Caldimonas brevitalea: one gene and its partner. The protein of the gene in region 2 interacts with the protein of the main gene of each other region in a pairwise test. Links are inferred from orthologs where the notes say so. Each region holds a gene or a part of one and is shown on either strand. Other genes may lie near its edges.

What was found.
Region 1: the proteins of grxD (region 2) and AAW51_RS12950 interact in binary tests that used the Escherichia coli proteins (3 or more experiments, as listed by UniProt). The link is inferred for Caldimonas brevitalea from one-to-one orthologs.

Annotation. Positions count from the first base shown.
Region 1 is NZ_CP011371.1:2,920,900-2,926,142, reverse strand. What follows is about bases 2,277-5,243. They hold AAW51_RS12950 (BolA family protein), read left to right. Parts: upstream 2,277-3,610; coding sequence 3,611-3,877; downstream 3,878-5,243. Other genes in these bases: AAW51_RS12940 (acetyltransferase domain-containing protein), read right to left, coding at 4,873-5,243; AAW51_RS12945 (peptidylprolyl isomerase), read left to right, coding at 3,964-4,773; AAW51_RS12955 (septation protein A), read left to right, coding at 2,982-3,608; msrB (peptide-methionine (R)-S-oxide reductase MsrB), read left to right, coding at 2,526-2,930; AAW51_RS12965 (protein adenylyltransferase SelO), read left to right, coding at 2,277-2,529. Also shown: AAW51_RS12970 (3-(methylthio)propionyl-CoA ligase), read right to left, coding at 1-849; more of AAW51_RS12965, read left to right, coding at 1,027-2,276. UniProt on the Escherichia coli protein: Transcriptional regulator that plays an important role in general stress response. Has many effects on cell morphology, cell growth and cell division. Acts by regulating the transcription of many genes, including dacA (PBP-5), dacC (PBP-6), ampC and mreB.
Region 2 is NZ_CP011371.1:5,419,688-5,427,138, forward strand. What follows is about bases 943-3,840. They hold grxD (Grx4 family monothiol glutaredoxin), read left to right. Parts: upstream 943-2,183; coding sequence 2,184-2,498; downstream 2,499-3,840. Other genes in these bases: prmC (peptide chain release factor N(5)-glutamine methyltransferase), read left to right, coding at 943-1,206; AAW51_RS22895 (hypothetical protein), read left to right, coding at 1,414-2,064; AAW51_RS22905 (UbiX family flavin prenyltransferase), read left to right, coding at 2,566-3,129; AAW51_RS22910 (lytic transglycosylase domain-containing protein), read right to left, coding at 3,143-3,787; AAW51_RS22915 (proline--tRNA ligase), read right to left, coding at 3,784-3,840. In the rest of the region: prfA (peptide chain release factor 1), read left to right, coding at 1-201; more of prmC, read left to right, coding at 322-942; more of AAW51_RS22915, read right to left, coding at 3,841-5,529; AAW51_RS22920 (RNA pyrophosphohydrolase), read left to right, coding at 5,646-6,251; proB (glutamate 5-kinase), read right to left, coding at 6,362-7,451. UniProt on the Escherichia coli protein: Monothiol glutaredoxin involved in the biogenesis of iron-sulfur clusters.

The DNA of each region.
Region 1 (5,243 bases), 2.5 Mb from region 2 along the record:
CCAGACGGTCGGCACGCCGGCGCTGAAGGTGACCTTCTCCGACTCGAACAGCTCATAGAGCGACTTGCCGTCCATGTGCGGTCCGGGCATCACCAGCTTGGCGCCGACCAGCGGCGCCGAGTAAGGCACGCCCCAGGCGTTGACGTGGAACATCGGCACCACCGGCAGCAGCACATCGCGGCTCGAGCAGCCCATTCCGTCGGGCAGCGCCGAGGCGTAGGCGTGCAGCAGCGTCGAGCGGTGGCTGTAGACGGCGCCCTTGGGGTTGCCGGTGGTGCCCGAGGTGTAGCAGATGCTCGACGCGGTGTTCTCGTCGAACTCGGGCCACTCGTAGTCGCCGTTTTCGGCCTCGACCAGCTCGTCGTAGCACAGCAGGTTGGGCACGCTCGTCTGGGCCGGCATGTGAGCCCGGTCGGTCATGATGACGTAGTGCTGCACGGTCGGCAGGTGCGGTGCCAGCTTCTCGATCAACGGCAGGAAGTTGAGGTCGAAGCACAGCACGCGGTCTTCCGCGTCGTTGACGATCCAGGTGATCTGCTCGGGAAACAGCCGTGGGTTGATGGTGTGGCACACCAGCTCGGAGCCGGAGGTGCCGTAGTAAATCTCGAAATGGCGGTAGCCGTTCCACGCCAGCGTGCCGACCCGGTCGCCGGGCTGGCAGCCCAGCCGTTGCAAGGCCTGGGCCAGCTTGCGGGCGCGCAGCTCGGCATCCCGATAGGTGTAGCGGTGGATGTCGCCCTCCACCCGCTTCGAAACGATCTCGACATCGCCGTTGTGCCGTGCAGCATGCGTGAGCAGCGACGAAATCATCAACGGCATCTGCATCATCTGCCCCATCAAACGCGCCATCCGAATCTCCTGTCAGTAGAAGCGAAAAGTGAATAAAAAAACCATTTAGACGTTGCCGGGGATGATAGGAATCGTGCTGCACTGCAGCGCATGACGTTTTCCCTAGGCAAGTGTCGTTTCGGCGACTGTGAGCCCCTCCAGCTGTGCTGCATTGCGCGCCGTCGCTAAACTGGCGCGATGAACCTGCCGCCGGAGCCGCGCACCTGGCCCTCGCCCGCTGCCTTGTCGTGGGTCCATCGGTACGCCGCACTGGGCAGCGAGTTCCACACCCGATGGACGGCGCAACCGCTGCCCGATCCCTACTGGGTGTGCACCAGCGGGGCCGCGGCCGAGATGCTCGGCTGGCCCGACGACTGGGCCCAGCGCGACGACTGGCAAGCACTGCAGTGCCTGAGCGGCGGCGCCCAGTGGCCGGGGCTCGACCCGGTCGCCACGGTCTACAGCGGGCACCAATTCGGCGTCTGGGCCGGGCAGTTGGGCGACGGCCGTGCCCTGTTGTTGGGCGAAATGCAACTGGCGGATGGCAGCGGCGTCGAAGTGCAACTGAAGGGCAGCGGCCGCACGCCTTATGCGCGCATGGGCGACGGCCGCGCGGTGTTGCGCTCGTCGATCCGCGAGTTTCTGTGTTCGGAGGCGATGCACGGGCTCGGCATCCCGACGACGCGTGCGCTGTGCGTGATCGGCTCGGCGCTGCCGGTGCGTCGGGAACAGATCGAAACGGCGGCGGTGACGACGCGGCTGGCGCCCAGCTTCGTGCGCTTCGGCCACTTCGAGCACTTCGCGCACCATGAAAAGCCGCAGCAGCTGCAGCAGCTGACCGACCACGTGATCGCGTGTCACTACCCCGAATGCCGGGAGGCTGCGCAGCCGGCGGCGGCGCTGCTGGATGCGGTGACGCGGCGTACCGCCGAGCTGATGGCGCAATGGCAGGCGGTGGGCTTCTGCCACGGGGTGATGAACACCGACAACATGTCCATCCTGGGTCTGACGATCGACTACGGTCCGTTCGGGTTTCTCGACGCGTTCGACCCGGGCCACGTCTGCAACCACTCCGATCACCAGGGTCGCTACGCCTACAACCGCCAGCCCAACATCGCGTTGTGGAACCTGCACGCGCTGGGCCAGGCGCTGCTGCCGCTGATCCCCGACGCCGACGCCGCGCAGCAGGCGCTGGAGCCGTACAAGACGGTCTTTCCCGCGGCGCTGGAGCGTCGCATGCGCGACAAGATCGGCCTGCTGCAAACGCTTCCAGGCGACCGCGAACTGGTGGACGACCTGCTGCGGCTGATGGCGCAGGACCGGTGCGATTTCACCATCACGTTCCGCCGGCTCGCCGGCTTCGTCAGCACGCCGGGCGCTCCCAACGACTCCGTGCGCGACCTGTTCGTCGACCGCGCCGGCTTCGACGCCTGGGGCACCCGCTATGCCGAGCGGCTGCGCCAGGAGTCGAGCGTGGACGCCGAGCGCGGCGCGCGGATGAACCGGGTCAACCCGAAGTTCGTGCTGCGCAACCACCTGGCGGAGGTGGCGATCCGGCGCTCCCGGGCCGGCGACCACAGCGAGCTGCAGCGGCTGCTGGCCGTGCTCGAGCGCCCCTACGACGAACAACCCGAGCATGAAGCGGATGCCGGCTTTCCGCCAGAATGGGCGCAAACCATCGAGGTGTCTTGTTCATCATGAGCGACTACAAGGTCAAGAAGACCGACGAGGAATGGCGCAGCCAACTCGATCCGACCCAGTACCAGGTCACCCGCCACGCCGCCACCGAGCGGCCCTTCACCGGCAAATACTGGAACCAGACCGCCGACGGCGTGTACCGCTGCGTCTGCTGCGGTGAGCCGCTGTTCGATTCCGACACCAAGTTCGACGCCGGGTGCGGCTGGCCGAGCTATTTCCAGCCGATCGACGAGGGTGCGATCGAACGCGAGATGGATCACAGCCACGGCATGGTGCGAGTCGAGGTGAAGTGCCGGCACTGCGGCGCGCACCTAGGCCATGTCTTCGACGACGGTCCGGCGCCGACGGGCCAGCGCTACTGCATCAACTCGGCCGCGTTAGACTTCGACGAGCGCAAGGACTGAGCCGCGACGCCGGTCCCTGCTGCCCCACGTCTTCGCACCTCCCGAGATTCGATGAAGCTATTGTTCGATTTCCTGCCGGTGATTCTGTTCTTCGGCATGTTCAAGTATGCCGAGAACCGGTCCGACTGGGCCGCCACGGTCGCCACCGACTGGTTCGGCTTTCTGGTGTCGGGCGGTGTCGTCGGCCCCAAGGAAGCCCCGGTGCTGCTGGCCACGGTGGTGGTGATCCTCGCCACCGCCACCCAGATCGTCTGGCTCCTGCTGCGGCGCCGCAAGATCGACAAGATGTTGTGGGTCAGCCTGGTGCTCGTGACCGTGCTCGGCGGCGCGACCATCTGGTTCCACAGCGAAACCTTTATCAAGTGGAAGCCCAGCGTGCTGTATTGGGTGATGGGCGCCGCATTCTGGATCAGCCATACCCTGTTCCGCCGCAATTTGCTGCAGGCGTTGATGGGCACGCAGATCGAACTGCCTGCGCCGGTATGGCAGCGGCTGAACTTTGCCTGGATCGCGTTTTTCGGTCTGATGGGTCTGCTCAACATCTACGTCGCCTACAGTTATTCGACGGCGACCTGGGTCAATTTCAAACTGTTCGGCGGCATGGGCCTGATGTTGTTGTTCATGTTGGGCCAGGGTGTGTACCTGAGCCGTCACCTGAAAAACGAAGGGCAGCCCTGACGATGGCGGTGAGCGCAAGCCAGATCGAGGCCGCCCTGCGCGAGAGTTTCCAGCCCCGGCAACTCGAGGTGCAGGACGACAGCCATTTGCATGCAGGCCATGCTGGCGCCCGCGAGGGGCGGCATTTTTCGGTGCGCATCGTGAGCGAACGCTTTTTCGGTTTGTCACGCATCGCCCGACATCGCCTCGTGTATAGTTCTTTGATGCCTTTGATTCCCCAGGGCATTCACGCCCTCGCCATTCAGGCCCACGCGCCCGACGAAGTTTGATCCACAGCATCGGTGCTGCCTGCTGACGCGCAGCGCGCCACGGTGTCCAACGCTGGCATCTCCCCCCATTCCAAAGAGAGGTTTCGATGAAGAAAACGAATTTCGCGTTCGGCGCGTTGTCGCTGGCTCTTAGCGCCGCCCTGCTGGCCCCGATGGCCGCGTCGGCCCAGAACATCGCCGTCGTGAACGGCAAGTCGGTGCCCAAGGAGCGTGCCGACGCGCTGATCAGCCAGATCTCCAAGCAAGGCCAGCCGATGACTCCCGACATCGAGCGCCAGGTGAAGGACGAGGTCGTGCTGCGCGAAATCTTCATGCAGGAAGCCGAGAAGCGTGGCCTGAACGCCTCTGACAACTACAAGCAGCAGCTCGAGCTGGCCCGGCAGACGCTGCTGATCCGCGAACTGTTCGCCGACTACCAGAAGAACAACCCCGTCACCGACGCCGAGATCAAGGCCGAGTACGACAAGTTCAAGGGCCAGGCCGGCGACAAGGAATACCGCGCCCGCCACATCCTGGTCGAGAAGGAAGACCAGGCCAAGAAGCTGATCGCGCAGATCAAGGGTGGCGCCAAGTTCGAAGACCTGGCCAAGAAGAATTCGAAGGACACCGGCTCCGCCACCAATGGCGGCGACCTCGACTGGGCTGCCGCGGGCAGCTACGTGCCCGAGTTCTCGGCAGCCATGACCAAGCTGCAGAAGGGCCAGGTCACGCAAGAGCCGGTCAAGTCGCAGTTCGGCTACCACATCATCAAGCTCGAAGACGTGCGCGCCGCCCAGGTGCCGCCGCTCGAAGAGGTCAAGCCGCAGATCCAGCAGAGCCTGACCCAGCAGAAGATCGCCAAGTTCCGCGACGACCTGCGCAACGGCGCGAAGACGGACTACAAGTTCCAGCAGTGATGCGGGGCTGACGCTGTTCTCTCAAAAGGCGCCGCAAGGCGCCTTTTGCATTCCGGTGCGGCAACACGCCTTGCCTATCGCCACTGGGCACTCAACCGCTCAGCGGGTCAACCACACCCACGCCGACAGCAGCCCGATGAACACCGGCTGGTGCAGCATGTAGAAGCTCAAGCTCCAACGCCCGAGCACGGCCAACGGATGTAAACGGTCCGGCAGCGGGCCGGTCATCCAGCCGGCACGCTGCCTCAACACCCACTGCCCCGCCGCCATGCCCCACCACATCACCCCCAACCACGGCAGCAGCGGCACATAGTCTTCGGTGACCGGCTTGCGGGTCACCAGCCCGGTCCAGTTGATCCACGGCGCTTCGAAAAACCGGTGCTGCACGAACTGCGGCAACACGATGGCAACCAGGCCCAGCGGCCACAACCAGCGGCCCCAGCCCGCGGTCAGCCGCGTCAGGATCAGCA
Region 2 (7,451 bases):
ACGGGCGACCGCAGCGACCGCATCCGCACCTATAACTTCCCGCAGGGCCGCCTGACCGACCACCGGATCAACCTGACCCTCTACCGTCTGCAGGCCGTGATGGACGGCGACCTGGACGAGGTGCTGGGCGCGCTGCGCACCGCCCGGGAGGCGGAGCAACTGGCCGAGCAGCTCGACGCGCTGGAACTGGGGAATGCATGAGCGCCGCCCGGCCGCCCGAAGGGGCTCGCGCCGCAGTGCGCAGCACGGAGGCTTTCCAATGAGCGCCGCCCGGCCGCCCGAAGGCGCTCGTACCGCAGTGCGCAGCACGGAGGTTTGTCAATGAGCGCCGCCCGGCCGCCCGAAGGGGCTCGCGCCGCAGTGACCATGGCGGCCGCCTGGGCGTCAGCCGTGCAGCGGGGCCTCGAGCGGCTCGACGCGCAACTGCTGCTCGCCCATCTGCTCGGCTTGCCGGCCGCCCGGGCCCGCGCCTGGCTGCTCGCGCACGACACCGACCCACTCGCCCCGGCCGTCGCGAGCCGATATGCCGAACTGGTCGAGCGACGGCTCGACGGCGTCCCGTTGGCCTATCTGGTCGGCGAGAAGGAGTTTTACGGGCTGCGGCTGGCGGTCTCGCCGGAGGTGCTGGTGCCGCGGCCCGACACCGAAACGCTGGTGGCATGGGCCGTGGAGCTGGCGCAGCCCCTGCCGGCGCCGCGCCTGGCCGACCTCGGCACCGGCAGCGGTGCGATCGCCCTCGCGCTCAAACACCTGCTGCCGCATGCCGAGGTCACCGCCACCGACCTGAGCCCCGCCGCGCTCGCGGTCGCCCGCGGCAACGGTGAACGGCTGGGCCTGCCGGTGCGCTGGCGGCAGGGCTGCTGGTGGGAGGCGCTGGCGGGCGAGGCCGACGAACAACACTACGACGTGGTGGCCAGCAACCCGCCCTACATCGCCGAGCGTGACCCGCACCTGGCTGCCTTGCGACACGAACCGCTGCAGGCCCTCGCCTCCGGACCGCTGGGCCTCGACGCGCTGCGGCAGATTGTCGCCGGCGCTCCGGACCACCTGACCGACGGCGGCTGGCTGTTGTTCGAGCACGGCCACGAGCAGGCCGACGACGTGCAGGCCCTGCTGCGCAAGGCCGGCTTTGTCGACGTGAGCACCCGCGTCGACCTCGCCGGCCGCCCCCGCTGCACCGGCGGCCGGTGGCAGGTCTCGCGCTGAGCCGAGCGGTTCGCGTCCTGAACGTCGCGTCGCAACGCGTATCAAAGAGTTTCTGTAGCACCGAGCTGTGGCATGCGGCACGCGACCGTCAGGTCTCGTGTGCCACCCTATTGGCGACGCACCCTGAGAGGTCTAGCATGATCCCATCGTCGTGTCGGCGCCGCCCGCTCGTCTTCTGGGAGGGCTCGGCGCCTTGAGGAGCGAGCCATGAAGACCGCCGTGTTCGTTCGTCTCGGCGCCGCGTGCGCCACCGCCTGCCTCTGTCTCACCGCGTCTGCCCAGAGCGCTTTGTCGGTACGGGTCGAGGGCCCCGGCTTGAAGGCCGGATACGCCCTGGGCATGCGGCCCGCCGCCAGCCTCGGCGTGAAAGGGCTGCAGTGGAACCGGTGGCGCGACGACGTCGGCGCGCGCGGGTTGCCCGCGTTGGGCCTGAGTGAATGGTCCGTGCTCGGCGACTACTACTTCCGCCAGGACGCAGGCCTGCGGGCCACCGGCGGTGTACTCAAGGCCGACAAGGCGCAGCGCGCCGCCCCCGAGGAGCGCCCCGCTCCGGCGCCCGCCTATGGGACCGGCGCGCGCAGCAGCCCGACACTGGGATTCGACAGCAGCAGCACCGCCGTGCCTTATCTGGGGATGGGATACAGCGGCGCGGCGCCCTCCGGCGGCTGGGGCGTGTTCGCCGATGTCGGCGTGGTGATGTTGAAGCCGAAATCCACCGTCAAACTTGGCTCGGCGGCCAACGGCGCCTGGTACAGCAACGAATGGACGCGCCGCGAGGGTGAGGTCGACCTGCCCCGTGCCCTGGGCGAGTGGCGACTCTCGCCGCTGGTCCAGGTCGGCGTTTCCTATTCGTTCTGAGGCCAGCCCGCCAGCCCCGACCGGGGCGCGCAAGGACTTGACGCAACGCGCTTCGGCCTGCGGTTTTTTGCTCTATAAAGTGGGCTGCTTCCCGATCCAACGCATCCACACACCCCACCATGAGCGACGTTCAACAGCGTATCGACGACCTCGTCAAGAACAACCGGGTGGTGCTCTTCATGAAGGGCACTGCGCAATTCCCCATGTGCGGTTTTTCGGGCCGTGCAGTGCAGATCCTCAAGGCCTGCGGCGTCACCGACCTGAAAACCGTCAACGTGCTGGAAGACGAAGAGATCCGCCAGGGCGTGAAGGAATACGCCAACTGGCCCACCATCCCGCAGCTCTATGTCGACGGCGAGTTCGTCGGCGGCTCGGACATCCTGATGGAGATGTACCAAGCCGGCGAGTTGCAGGACGTGCTGCGCTCCTCGTGACCCGCCACAGCGACCTGGGGGCCCGATTCCGGGCGCTGCCTCCCCGGCCGTCCCCGGCGGGCCTCGCATGACCGCCCGGCTGGTGGTCGGCATCACCGGCGCGACCGGTGCGATCTACGGCGTGCGCCTGCTGCAGCGCCTGCGGCAGCTGGAGGTCGAGACCCATCTGGTGGTGACGCCGGCCGGCGTGCTGAACGTGCACCATGAACTGGGCCTCGACCGGGCGACGCTGGAGGGCCTAGCGGCCCGCGCCTACCACCCCGGCGATGTTGGCGCGGCCATCGCGAGCGGTAGCTTCCAGGCCGACGGCATGCTGGTCGCGCCTTGCTCGATGAAAACGCTGGCGGCCGTCGCCCACGGTCTGTGCGACAACCTGCTGACGCGCGCCGCCGATGTCACGCTGAAAGAGCGCCGCCGCCTGCTGATGATGGTGCGCGAGACACCGCTGCACCTGGCCCATCTGCGCAACATGACGGCGGTGACCGAAATGGGCGGCGTGATCTTTCCGCCGCTGCCGGCGTTCTATCACCGGCCGCAAAGCATCGACGAACTGGTCGACGAAACCGTCGAGCGGGCGCTCGCGCTGATGGGAGTGCGGCAGGCCGCCCCGCGGCCCTGGCAGGGGCTGTGAGACCGCCGGCGCCTCAGTCGCGCAGTTCCCACAACTTGCGTGAGGCGAACACCGCGCTCGGGTATTCCGGGCGGCCGCGGCTGCCGTTGTAGCGGCCGAGCGCCAGGTAAAGGTCGCCCTTCTCGATGTCCACGTAGTGACGCAGGATCACGCAGCCGAAACGCAGATTGGTCTGCATGTGGAACAGCTTGCCGGGGTCGCCGTCGCCGATCAGCCGGCTCCAGAACGGCATCACCTGCATGTAGCCGCGCGCACCGACGCGGCTGATCGCGTATTTGCGAAAGCCGCTCTCCACCTGGATCAGGCCGAGCACCAACGCCGTTTCGAGCCCGGCACGGTGGCTTTCGTACCAGACGGTCTCGAGGAATTCGAGGCGGGTCTGGGTGTCGGGCTTGCGCTTTTTCAGCCGTTCGCTCATCGCGCCTAGCCAGCGCAGGTAACGCAAACGGTCTTCGATGTTGGTGAACACGGCCTTGGGCGGCGCCGTGTTGCCGATGGCGGCCGACAACGCGGTCTTGACCGCATTGGCCAACGGCTCCTCGACCTGCCCGCCAGCCCATGCAGGGCTGGCACCGCCCGCCAGCAACAGGCCGGCAGCGGTGCCACTCAACCAGTCGCGGCGCGTCAGTCCTGCACCGCCCCACACCGGTCGCGTCATGCGCCGAGCTTCTCCCGCAGCAGTGTCACCACGTCGGCCACGGTCACCGAGGTCGCTTGTGCGTCGCGGCGACCCTGGTATTCGAGCTTGCCGTCCTTCAGGCCGCGGTCGGAGATGACCACCCGGTGCGGCACGCCGATCAATTCCCAGTCGGCGAACATCGCCCCGGGGCGCTCACCGCGATCGTCCAGCAACACGTCGACGCCCAGCGCGGACAGCTCGTCGTGCAGTTGTTGCGCAGCGGCTTGCACCTCAGCGGAGCGGTCGTAGCCGATCGGGCACAGCACCACGGCAAACGGCGCAATCGAGGTCGGCCAGATGATGCCGCGCTCGTCGTGGTTCTGCTCGATCGCGGCGCCGACGATGCGGGTCACGCCGATGCCGTAGCAGCCCATTTCCATCGGCCGCGGTTTGCCGTTTTCGTCCAGGTAGTTGGCGTTCATCGCGGCGGAATACTTGGTGCCGAGATAGAACACGTGGCCGACTTCGATGCCGCGCTGGATCGCGAGCACACCTTTGCCGTCGGGCGACGGGTCGCCTTCGACGACGTTGCGGATGTCGGCGACCGCGTCGGGCTCGGGCAGGTCGCGGCCCCAGTTGACACCGGTCAGGTGGAAGTCGGCCTCATTGGCGCCGCTGACGAAATCCGCCATCTGTGCCACGGTACGGTCGGCGATCACCTTGACCGGTTTCTTGACCCCGACCGGGCCCAGGTAGCCGGGCTTGCAGCCGAAATGGTCGGCGATCTCGGCCTCGGTCGCGAAGCGGAAGCCGGCCTTCAGGCCCGGCAGCTTGCCGGCCTTCACTTCGTTCAGGTCGTGGTCGCCGCGCAGCAGCAGCAGCCAGACGGTCGTCTTCACGATGTCGCCGGCCTCGTTTTTCTCGTCGGTCGCGAGCACCAGCGACTTCACCGTCTGGGTCAGCGGCAGGCCCAGCAGTTCGGCGACCGCGGCGCAGGTGCTGCGGCCCGGCGTCGCGGTTTTCTCGAGCGCGCGGGTGGCGGCGCCGCGGCTGGGCAGCAAGGCCACGGCTTCGGCCAGCTCGATGTTGGCGGCGTAGTCGGAGTCGGGGCAATAGACGATGGCGTCTTCGCCGGTCTCGGCGATCACCTGGAACTCGTGCGAACGGTCGCCGCCGATGGCGCCGGTGTCGGCGGCCACCGCGCGGTAGCGCAGGCCCAGCCGGTCGAAGATGCGGCCATACGCCGCATACATGTTTTCGTAGCTCTTGCCGGCCGATTCGACGTCACGGTCGAAGGAATAGGCGTCCTTCATCGTGAATTCGCGGCCGCGCATCACACCAAAACGCGGCCGGCGTTCGTCACGGAACTTGGTTTGGATGTGATAGAAGTTTTTCGGCAGCTGGCGGTAGCTGCGCAGTTCCTGCCGCGCAATGTCGGTGATCACTTCTTCCGACGTCGGCTGGATGATGAAGTCGCGCTCGTGGCGGTCTTTGACGCGCAGCAGCTCGGGGCCCATCTTGTCCCAGCGGCCGGTTTCCTGCCACAGCTCGGCGGGCTGAACCACCGGCATCAGCAGTTCCACCGCACCGGCGCGGTTCATCTCTTCGCGGATGATGGCCTCCACCTTGCGGATCACGCGCAGGCCCATTGGCATGTAGTTGTAGATGCCGGCGCCCAGGCGCTTGATCATGCCGGCGCGCATCATCAATTTGTGGCTCACGACCTCCGCATCGGCAGGCGCTTCTTTTTGCGTGGAAATGAAGAACTGAGAGGCTTTCATGGATGAAGGCCCGCATCGGCAACCCGAGCAGGCGGCAGGCAGCAGGGCTTAGGAGGGGTTGAAACCGCACCGGCCAGTGCAATAATGGTTTCAGTTGACAAAATTGAGGTTTGATTATGCTCGACCGGGAAGGCTTCCGGCCCAACGTCGGCATCATCCTGCTCAACCAGAAGAATCAGGTTTTCTGGGGCAAGCGCATCCGGACGCACTCTTGGCAGTTTCCCCAAGGGGGTATCAAACACGGCGAGAGCCCCGAGCAGGCGATGTACCGTGAACTGCATGAAGAAGTCGGGCTGAAGCCCGAGCATGTGCGCATCTTGGCCCGGACCCGCGACTGGCTGCGCTACGAGGTGCCGGAGCACTACATCCGCCGTGATGCGCGGGGGCACTACAGGGGGCAGAAACAAATCTGGTTCCTGTTGCAACTCACCGGGCGCGACTGCGACATGAATTTGCGGGCGACCGACCACCCGGAGTTCGATGCCTGGCGCTGGAACGAGTACTGGGTGCCGCTGGACGTGGTGATCGAGTTCAAGCGCGACGTCTACCAGATGGCGCTGACCGAGCTGGCGCGCTTTCTGCCGCGCGCCAACCACCACAATCGGTATCTGCGAGGCGGCATGAGGCCGCACCACCGCGACGAGACCGCGCCGCGTACCGAGCGGGGTTCGGCCCAGACGGTGGCGGAGCCGCTGGACGGCGACCTCGACGGCAATCTGTAGCGTCGGGCCGGCAGGCGGCGCAAACACCGCCTCGCGCCGGGCGCGGGCCGCGCAGATCCACCGCCACGGCATCTTCGCCACGCCAAGGCGACCGGTGCGCCTGCTGGCCCTCAGGCCAGCACGAGGTTGTCGCGGTGGATCATTTCCGGCTCACCGGTGAATCCGAGCAGTCGCTCGAATTCGCTCGAAGGCTTGCGGGCGATCAGGCGCGCCTCGCTGCTCGAATAGTTGGCGAGGCCGCGGGCCACCTCCAGACCGCTCGGATCGCGCACCGCGATGACATCGCCGCGCGCGAACTCACCGATCACCTCGACCATGCCGATCGGCAGCAGGCTCTTGCCGTCGTCGCGCAATTTCTTGACCGCGCCGTCGTCGATCACGACCGCACCGCGCAACTGCAGATGGTCGGCCATCCATTGCTTGCGGGCCGCGAGCTTGGGCGTCGACGCCAGCAACAGCGTGCCGATCGACTCGCCGGCCGCCAGGCGCAGCAGCACATCGGGCTCGCGGCCCCAGGCGATCACCGTGGAGGCGCCGCTGCCGGCGGCGCGCTTGGCGGCCAGGATCTTGGTGATCATGCCGCCCTTGCCGATGCTCGAGCCGGCGCCGCCGGCCATGCGTTCCAGCTCGGGGGTGCCGGCCTCCGACACCTCGATGAAGCGCGCGGTCGGGTCCTTGCGCGGGTCGGCGGAGTACAGGCCGCGCTGGTCGGTCAGGATCACCAGCGCGTCGGCCTCGACGAGATTGGCCACCAGCGCGCCCAGGGTGTCGTTGTCGCCGAACTTGATTTCGTCGGTCACCACGGTGTCGTTCTCGTTGATGACCGGCACGACCCGCAGGCGCAGCAGCGTCAGCAGCGTCGATCGGGCGTTCAGGTAGCGCTCTCGATCGGCCAGGTCGGCATGGGTCAGCAGCACCTGGGCGCTGCCCATACCCTGCTCGCGCAGCTTGGTCTCGTAGATCTGCGCCAGGCCCATCTGGCCCACCGCGGCAGCCGCTTGCAGTTCGTGCAGTTCCTTCGGCCGGCGCGCCCATCCGAGGCGTTTCATGCCCTCGGCAATGGCGCCGCTGGACACCATCACGATCTCGCGGCCTTGGCCGGCGAGCGCGGCCAACTGCCGGCACCAATGGCCGATGGCCTCGGCGTCGACACCGCGACCTTCATTGGTCACCAGGCTGGAACCGACCTTGACGACGATA